4 regions of the Litchfieldella rifensis genome follow, and region 4 is predicted to be linked to each of the others. Evidence: predicted binding sites of a transcription regulator. Region 4 holds the regulator's gene; each other region holds the start of a gene.

Region 1 (4,202 bases), on a different contig from region 4:
GGTCCTCGCGCAGGTCGATGGAGGGCGTCTTCAATACCACTTGGGTGGCGGTTTCTTCGTCCAGGGCGAGGTAGACATGGCTGCGGCTGCTGGCATGCACTTCGCGAAGAATCGTATAGCCATCGAACCGGGCCCTGGGCTCCAGGATAGGAGGGAAGGGCAGTTGATCGATCTGCTGGTGAAGCTCAGGGGACGTTTCCAGAGGTACGTCATCGATGCGGACGATCTGGATGCTGAGATTGTCCTCGCTTCCCTGCTGGTAGGCGTGCTCGACGATGCGTCTGGCCGCTTCATTCAGATTCGTTAGGTGCCCATTGATGGTGTGGATGATGAATTGCGCATCGACATGCTCATGAACCCCATCGGTTGCCAGGATAAACACATCGCCTGTCTTGATCGTCAATGACCGGTGATCGATCTCCACCAGCGAATCGGCACCCAACGCTCGGCTCAGATAACCTTGATCCTGCGATATCCACAGCCGATGATCGTGGGTGAGCTGTTCCAGGCCATTGTCATGCAATCGGTAGATTCGGGTGTCGCCGACATGAAAGAGATAGGCCGTGGTCGACTTGATCACCATGGCGCTGAGGGTGCACACATAGCCTTTGTCTTTATCGTAACGGTAGGGGCCGTTGCGGCTCTGTGAGTGCAGCCAGGAGTTGGTGGCCGTCAATACCCGCTGGACGGCATTGTTGACCGACCAGGCCTCCGAGGTGCAGAAATAGTCGTCAAGAAAGCTCTTGACTGCCGTTTCACTGGCGATGTGACTGACTTCACTGGTGCTGATCCCGTCGGCCATGGCAATGGCGATGCCTTTCAGGCTGAGCTGGGGCTCTCTCGGGATATGGCAGCCATGAAAGTCCTGATTAAAGGCCTTGCGACCTTTATCGGAATGCTGGCCAACGGAAATTTTTAATCGGTTCATAAGGCTGACCAAAGCCTCGACCAGAAAAACCGGTCGAGGCTTTTTTGTTTCTTCTGATTAGGTCGTGACAGGCTTGGCGGATGCGCGCTTGGACGCAGTACGCACGTGCGTGGTGTACAGCGTCAAGCCGGTAAAGGCGAGTCCGCCGACCAGGTTACCCAGAACCGTCGGGATCTCGTTCCAGATCAGATAGTCCATGATGGAGAACCCACCACCCATTATCATCGCGGAAGGGAACAGAAACATGTTGACAACGGAGTGCTCGAAAGCCATGAAGAAGAACAGCATGATCGGCATCCACATGGCGATGACCTTGCCGCTGACATTGGTGGAGATCATGGCACCCACGACGCCCATGGAGACCATCCAATTACACAGCATCCCGCGAATGAAGATAGTGACCCAACCAGCGGCGCCGTATTCGGCATAGCCCAGGGTACGCGCTTCACCGACACCAGCGATCTTCGCACCCACGGGGCCGGGATCCGTGTTGAAGCCATAGGTGAAAACGAACGCCATCATGAAAGCAACGGTCAGTGCACCGGCGAAGTTACCCACAAACACCAGGCCCCAGTTTCTCAGGATACCGTTTACTGTCACGCCAGCGCGCTTGTCCAGTAGCGCCAACGGGGTCAGCATGAAGACGCCGGTCAACAGATCGAAGCCCATCAAGTAGAGCATGCAAAAACCGACAGGGAACAGAATGGCACCAATCAGGAAGACACCGGTCTCAACCGCCACGGTCACTGCAAAGACCGCGGCCAATGCCAGAATGGCGCCGGCCATATAGGCTCTGATCAAGGTGTCTCGCGTTGACATGTGAATCTTCGATTCACCAGCGTCAACCATTTTTGTCACGAATTCCGATGGAACTAAATAAGACATCTTTATTCCCTCATGCAACGATCAGGTTTTACGATCCCGGCGAGCCATGCGCTGGTTCTCTTCAAGCTGAAGACTTGTCCCTGTCATGTGGAGGCAATAAAAAAGCGTCCGCACGCACTCTGTCTTGCAGATACGTGAGGACGCCATTGTCCAGTTATTGCTCAGCTTGTCAGGGCTCCGTTGCCCAGATGATGACTCATCAACAATCACCAGTGACTATGGCTAAGCAAAAGTTGTGCCCAGCATTCTGAAGTGATGGAAAGGCATTTGATTTCAATTGATTAAAGTGCTTGTGAGGCGTCTGACCTGACGCAAGCACACGCTGAAAGAGGCGCTACACGCATAAGGGGGCTTCAAGATGATGCAGGCAAAGGCGCCTATGCCCTGAGGCTGTGCATCAGGCATCGCTGATTGGGACACACACCTCGTCTTCAGAGAGCTCCCGGTATAGCGCACGCCTCCAGTGGTCAATCCTGCTTAAACTCTAAGAATGATGAGATCCATACGGTGGGTATCGTGGATTTCCTGCATACAAACGGTCACTGTTGTGTAACACTGTGTAAGTGAGGCAGGGAGACTCACGGGAGAACTGAGTAGGGAGACTCGATACGACAAGGAGGCACGGGCAGGACGTTCGTGGTGACTTGCACAAGGATAGTTTTCAAAGCCCGGCCGGTAGTACCACGGCCGGGCTTTCTCGTTGCCAGCCTTGAGCATTCGACCCGTTGCATGGTCGAATTCCATTGCTGTACCACCTCATCCCGATCATTGGGCGCAGTTTGCGATTATGATCGTCCTGACGCATATCGAGGACGAGGAAATCAAGGTGCCACGAGGTAACGCATGAACAAGAAACGTATCGGGTTTATCGGAACGGGGCTGATGGGCGAGCCCATGGCGCTCAACCTGCTGGCAGCCGGCTATGACCTGCAAGCCTGGAACCGCTCCCCGGAAAAGCTGGACAGGATCGTGGCGGAAGGAGGTGTGGTATGCGAAACGCCCGCCGCTGCCGCAACAGGGGTGGATGTACTGATCTGCATGCTCAGCGATGGCCCGACTTGTGACGCAGTGCTGTTCGGCAGCGGCGGCGAGAATGCCGTCGACGCCCTGACGCCTGGCGCCACACTGATCGTGATGAGTTCGATCCCGGTGGAAACGGCCATCGAGCAGGCCCGGCGCTGTGAAGTGCGCAATGTAGCCTACCTGGACGCCCCGGTATCGGGCGGCCAGAAAGGAGCGATGGACGCCAGCCTGGCGATCATGGTGGGTGGCGCCAGTGAGGCGTTCGATCAGTCGCAAGACGTGCTTTCGGCCCTGGGTCGCCCAGTGCATGTCGGCCCCGCCGGCACCGGTCAGCAAACCAAGCTGGCCAACCAGATGATCGTCGCCAGTACCATCGCCACCGTGGCCGAGGCCTTACTGTTCGCTGAGCGAGGAGGTGCCGATCCGGCCAAGGTACGGGACGCTCTGGCCGGAGGGTTCGCCGACTCGCCGATACTTCGCCAGCATGGCCAGCGCATGCTCGAAGAGAATTACGAGCCGGGCGGCGCGGCCAAGTACCAGCTCAAGGATACCCGCACCGCACTAGAGCGGGCCGAAGCGTTGGGACTGGAACTCCCCGTTGCACGCACGGCCGATGCGCTGTTTGCCGCCATGGTCGAGCACGGCGATGGCGACCTCGACCACAGCGGGCTGATGCGGGAGCTCAGGCGGCTCAATACACAGTCGTAGCGATGGTGGCTCTGGCTTGGTGCGCCGGTGTTTCGAGAAAGCCCAGGATGCGGCCGTGGTAGCCGGTCGCGTAGGGCCTTCAGTGCTGCGACGAGTAACGCCGGACCTGATCCGCCAGCGCGAACACGTGGCGGTCCTCCGCGCCAAGCCCCTCGAGCGAGGTAGCCAGGTTCAGCAGGTAGTCACGGTTGGGGCCGCTGGGACCATGGGCGCTGGCGATCTGCTGCGCCATGGTGTCGAGTGGTGCTTCGCCGAGGAAGGCGGCGTTGTCTTCCGTGGCGATGTAGACCAGCCCTTCGGCGTGGCTGCCGTCGGTGAAGTGCAGTGTCACGATCTCGCGCAGATAGCCGTTCTTCTCGCGGATATCCAGCGGGCGCAGGGTCTCGGCATCGATCCGATAGGCCATGCCCTGGCAGATGGCGCCGGGTTCGCTGACCAATGTGACGACACGACCGGGCGCCTCCGGAGTGCCGCGATGGTCGTGCGAGCCCTGCCAGAAACGCCGCACCCAGCCGCGGATATGGGCGGGGTGGCGCTCATGGTAGGGAAACTCGGCCTTCCAGAGCAGCGAGCCGTAACCGAACAACCAGAGTTCGGCCTGGTCGTCGAGGGGCATGCGTTGCTGGTTGATGTGCGTGGTATCGAATGTCATGTCGCC
Region 2 (4,202 bases), on a different contig from region 4:
CGGCCACTTGAGATTCTCCATCCACGGAGCGCGCTGCTTGAGGCGCCAGTTCTCCCACGCCTCGTAGCCGAGCACCACCAGCGGCACCACTTCCAGGGCACTGAAGGTTGCCCCCACCGCCATCACCGGCGTGGTGGTGCCGGAGAAGTAGAGGTGGTGGAAGGTGCCGGGAATGCCGCCGAGCATGAACAGCGAGGCGGAGGCCAGGCTGGCGCTGGTGGCCACGGTGCGCGACACCAGCCCCATGTTATAGAAGATGAAGGCCAGCGCGGTAGTGGCGAAGACCTCGAAGAAGCCTTCGACCCACAGGTGGACGATCCACCAGCGCCAGTACTCCATCACCGAGAGGTGGGTGCGCTCGCCGTAGAAGAAACCGGCACCGTAGAACAGCCCGATGCACACTACTGAGGCGGTGAACAGGGCCAGCAGGTTCTTGTCGCCGGGCTTGAACAGCGCCGGCACGATGCCGCGCAGCATCAGTGCCAGCCAGAACACGATGCCCAGGAACTTGCCGATCTGCCACAGGCGGCCCAGGTCGACGTACTCGTAGCCCTGATGACCCAGCCAGAAGCTCCAGTTGGCGGGCATGATCTGGTTGATCGCCAGGTAGTTGCCGACGAAGGAGCCGACCACCACGGCGACCAGTGCCCAGAACAGGATATCCACGCCCAGTTTCTGGAACTTGGGGTCCTTGCCGCCGTTGATGATCGGGGCCAGGAACAGGCCCGCGGCGAGGAAACCGGTGGCGATCCAGAACAGCGCGCTTTGGATGTGCCAGGTGCGCAGCAGCGAGTAGGGGAACCAGCGTGACAGTTCTATCCCGTAGAAGTGTTGGCCCTCCACGGTATAGTGCGCGGTCGCCCCGCCCAGGATGACCTGGAAGGTGAACAGGCCCACCACCAGCAGCAGATACTTGCCCAGCGCCTTCTGCGATGCGGTGAGCGGGAAACCGGTGAGCGGATCCTGCTTGGGCGCTGCTGGTTCCTCCTCTTCCTTGCGCAGGAAGGCCCAGGCCCACACCAACAGGCCGACGCCGGCGATCAACAGCACCACGCTGGCGATCGACCAGATGATGTTCTCCGCCGTCGGCCGGTTGTCGATCAGCGGCTCGTGCGGCCAGTTGTTGGTGTAGGTGGCACTGCTGTCGGGACGCTCAGTGGCAGCGGCCCAGGCGGTCCAGAAGAAGAAGTCGGTCATCTGCGCGCGACGCTCGGCGCTGGGCAGCGTGTCCTCCTTCATGGCATAGCTCTGGCGGGTGCCCTGCAGCTCCGGGGCGCCACCGAACAGCCGATCGTAGTAGTCGGCGGTGGCGGCGATGGCCTGGACACGTCGCTCGGAGATCACCACCCGATCGCGCACCTCATCGTAGGTATTGGTGCGGTATTCGGCCTTGAGTCGATTCTCGAGCACGCCCTGCTGTTCGCGATCGAGTTCGGCGTAGGGTTGGCCGTACTCCTCCTCGGCGGCCAGGTCGAGCCAGGCCAGCAGTTCGCGATGCAACCAGTCGGCGGTCCAGTCGGGTGCCTGGTAGGCACCGTGACCCCAGATCGAGCCGAGCTGCATGCCACCCACCGACTGCCAGGCGGTCTGGCCGTCGAGGATACTCTCCTCGCTCATCAGCAGTTGGCCCTGTTCGGTGACCACCTGATCGGGGATCGGCGGTGCCTGGCGATAGACCTCGCGGCCGAAGTAACCCAGGATGCCGAACGTGATCGCCAGGACGGCGATCAGCATCCACCAGAGTCGACGATACTCACCCATGTTGCACCTCCCCGACGCTAGGCGCTATGCGGTCTTCGAACAGGATGTTGTTCTCCAGGTGGATGTGTTCCATCAGGTCGTCGCGCAGCTCGCGCAGACCGGCATAGAGGGCGCGCCAGGTGGTGCAGGCGCCCTTGGGCGTGGTGATGTCGTGGGTCAGGGCCATCAGTCGCTCGAGCGCCGCGCCATGATCGTCGTGTTCGTGACGCATCACGGCGATGGGGCCCTGGGCCTGATCGACTAGGCCGCGCTTGAGCATGGGGAAGAGGATCTGTTCTTCCTTCTGCATGTGGCTTTCCATTTCCTGACGCATGGTGTCCAGGTGGTCGGCCAGGCCGTTGGGGCAGTCGAGTTTGTCGCCGTGCACCTGCTCGACGCGGCGGGCCAGGCGCAGCAGCTCGCTGAGCTGCTGACGATGCACCTGGTGATAGCGGACCAGGATATGATCGATCAGCTCGCTCGGCGTGGCCTGGCGCCAGTCGCGCTCATCATGCGACTGGGCCGGGAGCGCGGCCAGGGCCTCGATCAGCGCTTTGGCGTGGGGGCTGTCGTCTCCCAGTCCCTGCTCCGCGAGCGCCTGACGCAGGGTGGCACGACCGCCGCAGCAGAAGTCGATGTGGTAGTCATGAAAGACACGGGTGGCGCCGGGGAGGTCGCGCGCCAGGTGCCCGACGGGTTGGTCGAGTAGGTTCATGAAGGTCTCCTGAAGAAAAGACATGCCTCCTACCCATAGCAAGTGGTATGCCATGTTTTAATTGTCTGATATTAATGGGTTTTTATTTTTCGTGGTAAAAACCACCCGACTGGAGTAGGGTGGATATCACCTTCTTAGGGTAAAAATCACCATGCTCCAGGACACCCTGCTTGCCGATCTCACCACCGACCTGCCCAGTGCCGTGCGCCTGCAGCGGCTAGTGAATACGCTGCGCGAATATTTCCATTGCGGGGCGGTATGCCTGCTGCGCCTGCGCGACGAAGTACTGATCCCGGTGGCGGTGGACGGGTTGGTGCGCGAAGCCCTGGGACGGCGCTTCGTGATCGCCCAGCATCCCCGCCTGGCGGCGATCCTGGCCAGTCGCCAGACCGTGACCTTTCCCCCGGATTCGACCCTCCCCGACCCCTACGACGGCCTGATCGAGCAGCACTCCGGCGAGCCGCTGCATGTGCATGACTGCATGGGCATCAGCCTGCATGTGGAAGGGGATCCTTGGGGGGTGCTGACCCTCGATGCCTTGCAACCCGGGGTCTTCGCCCCCCAGGCACAGGACGATCTGCAGCGCTTCACCCTGCTGGTCGAGGCCGCGGTGCGCATGACGCGCCTGGAGCAGGATATCCGCGGCCTGCGCGTGGTGCGCCACGATGCCGGGGTGCCGGTCAGCCGCCATGACGACGGTGAGATCCTCGGCCACAGCACGCCGCTCAAGCGCCTGCTGGAAGAGCTGGACGTGGTCGCCGATTCCGAACTGCCGGTGCTGCTCAGTGGCGAGACCGGGGTGGGCAAGGAACTGTTCGCCCGCCGTCTGCATCAGTGTTCGCCGCGTCGCGATAAGCCGATGGTCCATGTCAACTGCGCGGCGCTGCCCGAGTCGCTGGCGGAAAGCGAGCTGTTCGGGCACGTGAAGGGCGCGTTCTCCGGGGCTGAGTCGGCACGACCCGGGCGCTTCGAGGCCGCCGACGGCGGCACCCTGTTCCTCGACGAGGTTGGCGAACTGCCGCTGGCGATCCAGGCCAAGCTGCTGCGTGCGTTGCAGAATGGCGAGGTGCAGCGCCTCGGCGAGGACACGCCGCGGCGGGTCAACGTGCGCATCATCGCCGCCACCAACCGGCGGCTGCGCGATAGCGTGCGCGATGGCCACTTCCGCGCCGACCTCTACCATCGGCTGTCGGTGTACCCGGTGCGCATCCCACCGCTGCGTGACCGGGGCAATGACGTGCTGGTGCTGGCTGGGCACTTCCTGGAACTCAATCGCGCCCGACTGGGGGTACGCAGCCTGCGCCTGGCGGCGGACGCCGAGGCGGCGCTCTGCGACTACCGCTGGCCGGGCAATGTACGCGAACTCGAGCACGTGATCAGCCGCGCGGCGATCAAGGCCTTGAGCCGCGGCGCGGCGCGCGGCGATATTATCACCCTGGAGGCGGCGCTGCTCGACCTGGCGCAGGAGAGCCTGGCACCGGCCTCACCATCGACCGACGACCGCCACGACCCAGCGGCCGATGCGGCCCCCGCGGAAGCCTTGCAGGACAGCGTGGACCGTGTGCAGCGCCAGGCCATCCAGCGCGCCCTGCAGCGCACCCACGGCAACTGGGCGGCGGCGGCGCGGCTGCTGAGCGTCGATCCCAGCAATCTGCATAAGCTGGCGCGGCGCCTGGGCATGAAGTGAGCAGCCTACTCCTGGCGTAGCGTCAGGCTCTCGAAGTGGGGCCGGAGCTGCCTGGCCAGT
Region 3 (4,202 bases), on a different contig from region 4:
GGCCATGAAGGCAATGATCGGCAGCGTGATCGCGGTGCGCAGCAGGAAGATGGCGAACAGCTCCCACAGCTTGATCGGGATCTTCGATTTCAGCAGCAGGGCGCCGATCTCCGACATGTAGATCAGCTGGGTCAGCGACAGGCAGGCGATCACGAAGCGCGTCAGCTCGCTTTCGATATTGGTCGCCAGTACCGCCGGCAGGAACATGTCGGCGAAGCCTACCAGGGTCGCGGGCGCGGCGGCCTGGGCCTCGGGAATGCGCAACAGCTCGAGCACCGGCACCATCGGGTATGACAGCCAGGTGAACAGCGGCGTGAACTCGGCGAGGATCAGCGCCACGGTGCCGATGGCCATCACCAGTGGCAGCAGGGCCAGGAAGATGTCGGCCACATTGAGCAGCGCACTGCGGACCAGATCACGCGGGCCGGGCGCCTTCTCGGCGCGCGCTACCGCCTGGATCAAGCTGTAGCGCAGCACGCCCATGTCACCGGTGGTCTTCTCGGCCAGTTGGCAGCCGACCGGTTCGTAGTAGGTGTCCGGCTTGCGGGACAGCGGCGGCAGACGCGGTACCACCACCGCCGCGGTCAGCCCCGACACCACCACGGTGAAGTAGAACGGGATGAACATGTGATTGAGATCGACGAAGCTGGTGATCAACAGGCTGAAGGCGATCGACACGATGGAAAAGTTGGTGGCGATCACCGCCGCTTCACGACGATTGTAGTAGCCCTTCTCGTACTGCTGGGAGGTGATCAGCACGCCCACCGTGCCCGACCCCATCCACGACGCCGTGGCATCGATGGCGCTGCGGCCCGGCAGCCCGAAGATCATTCGGAACGGCTTGCGCACCAGGCTGCCGATGAACTCCATGAAACCGAAGTCGACCAGGAAGGGCAGCAGCAGGGCGGCGAAGAAGAAGAAGGTCAGCAGCACCGGCGCCAGGTCGTTGAGCATCACGCCGCCAGTGAACGACGCAGTGACGAACTCCGGGCCGAACTGGAAGAAAGTCATCAGTGCGAAGGCCGCGCCCAGTATGCGCATGCCGAACCACAACGGCCCGACATCGAACATTTCCTTGAACACCCCCTCGTGGGCCCAACCGGGCTTGGCGACCTTGACCAGGGTCGTGAGCAGCACCGACAAGCACAGCACGATCACGGCAATGGCCGGCAACGCACCGCCGAGCAACGCCTTGAGACCATCGGCCAGCAACCCCATGCCGATATTGATGGTATCGCCGACCGAGAACGGAACCAGGAACATCCCCACGCCGATCAGCGAGGGGATCAGGAATTTCAGCAGGCTGCGCGGGCTGATGGGCCTGGCAGCGACCACCTCGTTGTCGGTGGCGGTATCGAGAGAGGAAGACATCGTGGTTACCTCAATTGGCATTGTTGTCGTTGGAATAGGGTGAATTTCAATTGCGGCGCATCACACCGGGCAGCACGCACAGCATTTCGTAGAGCAGGGTGGCGCCCATCAAGGCGGTATTGCCGCTCGGATCGTAGGGCGGAGCGACTTCCATCAGGTCGCCGCCGACCACGTTCAGCCCCCAGGCACCACGCACGATCTCCAGGCCCTGCGGCATGGTCAGGCCGCCGGCCTCGACGGTGCCCGTGCCCGGGGCGACGGACGGGTCCAGACCATCGATATCGAAGGTGATATAGACCGGGCCATCGCCCATCTGCTCGCGCACCTCGCCCATCAGCGGTTCGAGCGACTTGTACCAGCACTGCTCGGCGGTCATCACGCGGAAGCCCTGATCGCGGCACCAGTCGAAGTCGTCGGCGGCATAGCCGGTACCGCGCAGGCCGATCTGCACCACCCGGCGGCTGTCGAGCAAGCCTTCTTCCTGGGCGCGACGGATCGGCGTACCGTGGGCGATGGATTCGCCGAACATGTGATCGTTGACGTCGGCGTGGGCGTCGACATGGATCAGCCCCACCGGGCCGTGACGTTTGGCGATGGCCCGCAGGATCGGCAGTGTCACGGTGTGATCGCCGCCCAGGGTCAACGGCGTGCAGCCATGCGCCAGCACCTCGTCGTAGAAGGCGGTGATGATGTCCATGCTCTTGGGCAGGTGGAAGGTGTTGATCGGCACGTCACCGATATCCGCCACCTGCAGGCTGTCGAAGGGGGCCGCACGGGTGGCCATGTTGTAGGGGCGCAGCATGCGCGATTCATCGCGGATCTGGCGCGGGCCCAGGCGCGCCCCGGGGCGGTTGGAAGTGCCCACGTCCAGCGGCACGCCGATGAAAGCCGCATCCAGGCCGGCAGCCGTTTCCTGGGTAGGCAGGCGCATCATGGTCGCCGGGCCGCCGAAGCGCGGCATCTCGTTGCCGCCCAGCGGTTGGTTGAAATCGCTCATCAGGTTCTCCTTTGGGTTACCGCCGCGATGCGGAGGAAATTGTGGTTGTCATCAGAGACGGCTACCAAGGCATTGCACATTGCGTGCCAAATCATACCTGTATGATTTGCATTGAATTTTCTCAATGCCGATGCGTTTTTACATCATTGAGTCGTCGCGAATCGATGCATTTATGTATCATTGATGCAATAATGTATTGCGCAGTCACTCGCGGGGTAAATACATGAGTCATATCGACAGCCAAGTCCTGAAGACCATCATCGACACCGCCAACGACCACTTCTTCATCGTCGACGGGCAGGGCAGCGTGATCGACGTCAGCCCAGGGGCGGCAGCGGTCTATGGCCTGTCACGCGAGGAGTTGTGTGCTTCCACCGTGCAGCAACTCGAGGAGCGCGGCATTCTCAAGCCATCGGTCAGCATGGAGGTGATGCGCACCGGCCAGCCGGCCCAGCTCATGCAGCAGACCGGGACCGGGCGGCGGGTGATCGCCCAGGCCCATCCGGTGTTCATCGACGGCCAACTGGTGCGGATCGTCAGCCGCTCGATGGACCTGACCGACCTGCAGTTTCTGCAGGATGAATATGCCCTGCTGCAGCAGCGGTTCAGCGAACACCTCAAGCGTGCCAGTGCCGCTTCGATCGGCGACGAACTGGAACTCGATAGCCTGCAGGTGCGCAGCGGTGTCATGCGCGAGATCGCCTTGTTGCTCAAGCGAGTGGCACCTACCGATGCCACGGTGCTGATGCTCGGCGAGTCCGGCGTGGGCAAGACGGCGTTCGCCCGCCAGTTGCATGCCTGGAGCCAGCGCCGCGAGGGCCCCTTCATCGATGTCAACTGTGCCGCCATTCCCGAAAGCCTGTTCGAGTCCGAGATGTTTGGTTACCAGCCCGGCGCATTCAGCGGCGCCACCCGCCAGGGCAAGGCCGGTTTGCTCGAGCAGGCCGACGGCGGCACCTTGTTTCTCGATGAGATCGGCGAATTGCCGCTGCCCATGCAGACCAAGTTGCTCAAGGTCATCCAGGACGGTAGCCTGACCCGTCTCGGGGACACCCGGCCGCGTCGCGTCGACTTCCGCCTGGTGGTGGCGACCAACCAGGACCTGGCCAGTCGCGTCGAGGAAGGAAGCTTCCGGCTCGATCTCTACTATCGTCTGAACGTGATTCCTGTCACGCTGCCGCCACTGCGCGAGCGCCGCGAGGACATCCCCGGCCTGGCCGAATTGCAACTGCAACGGCTCAACCAACGTTACGGTCAGCACAAGATTCTGCATGCCAGTGTATGGCCGGAGTTGATGGGCCACGACTGGCCAGGTAATGTGCGGGAACTGGAGAACTGGCTGGAGCGGGCCTGGTTGTCGGCGGCCGATGACGTCATCGCCGGCAATATGCAGCAATCACCATCTGGTTTCGCCAAGGCACCCGACGACGGTATACTATTGGAAAATGAACGCTCACCGTCTCATGCCGTGACTCACCGGCTCGGTGATCAGGAAACCCTCAAGCAAGCCATGGCACGTATCGAGCGCGAGATGCTTGCCCGGCTATGCCAGCAACTGCCTAGTACCTATGCCATGGCTGACCGGTTGGGAATCAGTCAGCCTAGTGTGGTGCGCAAGCTGAACAAATACGGTCTGAGAATTTCCCATCATTAATGAATAGTCAGCGATAAAAGACGCGAATGAGATATCAAAAACCGCACAAGCCTATGGATGAACGCGAGAAACTGCGTAAATTCCGTGAACTCGACGATGCATTTGCCGAAGCTCTCAAGGAGCTGGAAGGCTCTGCCAGCAAGACGGTTGCCGAGCCGAAAGCGGATGTGCCATCCCTGG
Region 4 (4,202 bases):
ACGGTCCAGGCCCGCGCCGAGGTCGAAGGCAGCGAACGCCAACGTGTGCGAATGACCCTGAACCCCGAGCAACAATAAGGGCCCCCATGAAGACCTTGAGCGCCCGACATCTGGCCAAGAGCTACAAGCGCCGCCGCGTGGTACAGGACATCAGCCTGACCATCGATCAGAGCCATATCGTCGGTCTGCTGGGCCCCAACGGGGCCGGCAAGACCACCTCCTTCTACATGATCGTCGGGCTGGTCCGCGCCGACGCCGGCAAGGTCTTCATCGACGACCGCGATCTTTCCGGCGCCGCCATGCATGAGCGTGCCCGAGCGGGGATCGGGTACCTGCCCCAGGAGGCCTCGATCTTTCGCAAGCTATCGGTAGCCGACAACGTCATGGCGATCCTCGAAACCCGCCGCGACCTCGACCTCGCCGGACGCCAAGCACGTCTCGAAGAACTGCTCGAAGAGTTCCATGTCACCCATATTCGCGACAACTTGGGGATGAGCCTGTCCGGGGGCGAACGACGCCGCGTGGAAATTGCCAGGGCGCTGGCAACGGAACCGGATTTCATCCTGCTCGATGAGCCCTTCGCCGGCGTCGACCCCATTTCGGTGGGCGATATCAAGGGCATCATCCGCCAGTTGAAGAGCCGCGGTATCGGCGTGCTGATCACCGACCACAATGTGCGCGACACGCTGGACATCTGTGACCGCGCCTATATCGTCGGCGACGGCCAGATCATCGCCGAAGGCGACGCCACGGCCATTCTGGCGAACCAGCAAGTTCGTGACATCTATCTGGGCGAGGACTTTCGCCTTTGAACCGTCCAGGCCCTTCATTCACAACCAAGCTGCTGATATTCTTCTTATCAAGCCGCTATGGCATGCGGATTGCGGGTGGCACGTTTATTGCTTATATTAGCGCTTGCAAGGTTTCTCGCAGCGGGCTAACGTGTCGATTCATTTGTCACTGATGCAAATTTTGCCATGGCCATGAAACCCTCGTTGCAGCTTCGCATCGGCACCCAGCTGACCATGACGCCGCAGCTTCAGCAGGCCATTGCTCTGCTGCAGCTTTCCACGCTGGACCTGCGCCAGGAAATCCAGCAGGCGCTGGAATCCAACCCCATGCTGGAACTCGACGACGGCTATGGCGAACAGGACACCATCGACACGCCCGAGGACGACTGGGCCAGTGAGATCCCCAGTGAACTGGCGGTGGACAGCGACTGGTCCGATACCTACCAGGACATGGCACCTGCCTCCGGTGGCGACGCCCCGGACTTCGATCGCAATGCCAGCGGTGAGAGCCTGCATGATCACCTGCTCTGGCAATTGGCGATGACCGACCTGGGCAGCCGCGAACGCCTGATCGCTGAAAGCCTGATCGACGCCGTGGATCACAACGGCTATCTCGACAGCGACCTTGACGACCTCTGCGAAGGCTTGCGCCACCAGGGACTGCCGAGCCTCAAGAGTGCCGACGTCGAACAGGTGCTGCTGCATCTTCAGCAATTCGAACCCACCGGCGTCTGCGCCCGTGAACTGCGCGAATGCCTGCTGTTACAGCTGGGCGCACTGCCCGACGACATCCCGCTGCTGCCTCAGGCCAAGCGATTGGTGCGCCAGTTCCTCGATGCCCTGGCCGCCGATGATCGCAAGCTGCTCAAACGCCGCTTGCGCCTGGAGGACGATCAGCTCGATGCGGTGATCGCCTTGGTGCGCTCGCTGGACCCGCGGCCCGGACTGGCCTTCGATGACAGTGGCAGCGATTACGTGATCCCCGACCTGATCGCGCGCCATACCCCCGAGGGGTGGCGTATCGAGCTCAATGCCGATGCTCTGCCCCGCATGCGAATCCAGCCCGACTATGCGGCACTGATCAGGCGCGCCGACAAGAGCGACGACAATACCTTCATGAAGCAGCATCTGCAGGAGGCCCGCTGGCTGTTGAAGAGTCTTTCGAGCCGCAACGATACCCTGTTGCGGGTAGGGCGCGAGATCATGTCACGTCAACTCGACTTCCTCGAGCAGGGTGAAGTCGCCATGAAACCGCTGGTGCTGGCCGATATTGCCCAGGCAGTGGACATGCACGAGTCGACCATCTCTCGTGTCACGACCCAGAAGTTCATCCACACCCCCCGCGGTGTCTTCGAACTCAAGTTCTTCTTTTCGAGTCACGTCGGCGGCGAGGAAGGCGACGCCCACTCCAGCACCGCCATCCGTGCCCGCCTGAAAAAGCTGATCGGCGAGGAGCCGTCGCGCAAACCGCTATCCGACAGCAAATTGGTCGAGGCACTCGCCGCCAGCGGCATCAAGGTCGCCAGGCGTACAGTGGCCAAGTACCGTGAAGCCATGGGCATCCCTCCGTCGAGCGAGCGTAAACGCCTGTCTTGACAGGGCAATGACGAGCCGGATCCGAACGATGGAAATCCCCCTGCGCCAGGGGGTTTGCAGGGCGCCAAAAAGGGTTACAATCGAATCGACATCCGCAAGGAACAGGAGCGTGCCATGCAAGTCAATATCACCGGCCATCACGTCGAACTGACCGACGCACTGCGTGACTACGTCAATGAAAAGCTCACACGTCTAGAGCGACACTACGACAACATCACAACAGTCCAGGTTACCCTCTCGATCGAAAAGGAGCGCCAACAAGCCGCTTGCACATTGCACGCTGCCGGTGCTGATTTGCACGCCGATGCCAAAGACGGTGACATGTACGCTGCTATTGATGCCCTGGCCGACAAGCTCGATCGGCAACTGGTCAAACACAAGGAAAAGGCACAGGCCCGCGCCCAGGGTGCCGGTGTCCGCTGACCTGCCCATGAATCTGCAAGCCATTCTGCCCCCGGAGCGCACCCTGTTCGATGTGCCCGGGGGAAGCAAGAAGCGGGTGCTGGAATTCTTCAGCACCTTCATCGCCCAGAATACGCCCAGCCTCGACAGCCAGGAGGTATTCAGCCGCCTGATCGGACGAGAGCGCCTCGGCAGCACGGGGATCGGCAACGGCGTTGCCATTCCCCATGCCCGCGATCCCCACTGCAAGGCACCACTGGCCGGCTTTCTCAAACTCGCCGAGCCGATAGACTTCGATGCCGTGGATGGTGAGCCCGTGGACCTGGTGTTCGTGCTGCTGGTCCCCGAAGAGGCCGATGACACACACCTGGCATTGCTTGGGCAAGTCGCCGCCGTGATGAACGACGCCGATACTCGGCAGCGACTGCGCAAGAGCGATAGCCAGCGACAGCTCTACGACATTCTGCTCGACGCCATTCGTCGCCAGGACAATGACCCGGCAGCCGGTATGGCCTGACTCCGGCACGGTCTGAACGTAGCGCAGTCCAAGCATTCGGATGGGCAGCCGGTGCGCTGCCTACCACCATGACGCTCACCCTTTCACCCCGCTCACAGGAGACGACCATGCAGCTCGTGATCATCAGCGGCCGCTCCGGTTCGGGGAAGTCCATTGCCTTGCAGGCGCTCGAGGATCTCGGCTTCTACGCCATCGACAATCTACCTGCCATGCTGCTGGGGTCGCTGCTGAACGAGCTTCAAGACGGCGAAACGCAGCGCTCATCGGTTGCTGTCAGCATCGATGCGCGCAATCTGCCCGGTGCCTTGCGTCGCTTCCCCACACTACTGGAGGCCGTGGACCGCAAAGGGGTCGACTGCCAGGTCGTGTACCTGACCACCGAAGCCAAGATTCTGCTCGAACGTTACTCGGCGACACGGCGACGTCATCCGCTAACCCGGGACAGCGACATGACCCTAGCCGAAGCCATCGATTCCGAAGAACAGGCCCTGGCCGAGATTCGCGATCTGGCGGACCTGGTCATCGATACCTCACGCCTGTCGGTCCATGAGCTGCGCGGGCGTATCGCCGAGCAGGTCGCCCAACACACCGACCGGCAACTGACCCTGACCTTCGAATCCTTCGGCTTCAAACGCGGCGTCCCTCTAGACGCCGACACCGTCTTCGATGCTCGCTGCCTGCCCAACCCCTACTGGGATCCGCGACTGCGTCAGTTCAACGGACGCGATACCGAAATCGTCGAGTTTCTCGAACGCTATCCCGATGTCGTTGACATGGCTCACGACATCAGCGCCTGGCTCGAACGCTGGTTGCCCGCCTATCAGGCCTGCCATCGCAGCTATGTCACCGTGGCCATCGGCTGCACCGGCGGCCAGCACCGTTCGGTCTATCTCGCC

What was found. Region 4 encodes sigma-54, which starts transcription at its own class of promoters, with help from an activator protein. Its sites were predicted from a motif close to TGGCACNNNNNTTGCTNT; they were not measured.
Region 1: the regulator sigma-54 is predicted to act here: its motif matches at 2,037-2,054, upstream of ACFOEV_RS20990 (formate/nitrite transporter family protein).
Region 2: the regulator sigma-54 is predicted to act here: its motif matches at 2,491-2,508, upstream of ytfE (iron-sulfur cluster repair protein YtfE).
Region 3: the regulator sigma-54 is predicted to act here: its motif matches at 2,440-2,457, upstream of speB (agmatinase).

Annotation. Positions count from the first base shown of each region.
Region 1 is NZ_JBHRUG010000048.1:274,780-278,981, forward strand. It holds gene ACFOEV_RS20985 (protein kinase domain-containing protein) at 1-928, opposite strand, end outside; gene ACFOEV_RS20990 (formate/nitrite transporter family protein) at 986-1,813, opposite strand; gene ACFOEV_RS20995 (NAD(P)-dependent oxidoreductase) at 2,657-3,544, shown strand; gene ACFOEV_RS21000 (gamma-glutamylcyclotransferase) at 3,624-4,196, opposite strand.
Region 2 is NZ_JBHRUG010000001.1:91,965-96,166, reverse strand. It holds gene ACFOEV_RS00425 (nitric-oxide reductase large subunit) at 1-1,761, opposite strand, end outside; gene ytfE (iron-sulfur cluster repair protein YtfE) at 1,754-2,455, opposite strand; gene norR (nitric oxide reductase transcriptional regulator NorR) at 2,607-4,142, shown strand; gene ACFOEV_RS00410 (anaerobic ribonucleoside-triphosphate reductase activating protein) at 4,148-4,202, opposite strand, start outside.
Region 3 is NZ_JBHRUG010000011.1:7,112-11,313, forward strand. It holds gene ACFOEV_RS04815 (YjiH family protein) at 1-1,371, opposite strand, end outside; gene speB (agmatinase) at 1,418-2,368, opposite strand; gene ACFOEV_RS04825 (sigma-54 interaction domain-containing protein) at 2,592-4,022, shown strand; gene ACFOEV_RS04830 (hypothetical protein) at 4,076-4,202, shown strand, end outside.
Region 4 is NZ_JBHRUG010000017.1:229,470-233,671, reverse strand. It holds gene lptA (lipopolysaccharide transport periplasmic protein LptA) at 1-78, shown strand, start outside; gene lptB (LPS export ABC transporter ATP-binding protein) at 87-812, shown strand; gene ACFOEV_RS08145 (RNA polymerase factor sigma-54) at 978-2,387, shown strand; gene hpf (ribosome hibernation-promoting factor, HPF/YfiA family) at 2,502-2,810, shown strand; gene ptsN (PTS IIA-like nitrogen regulatory protein PtsN) at 2,818-3,306, shown strand; gene rapZ (RNase adapter RapZ) at 3,414-4,202, shown strand, end outside.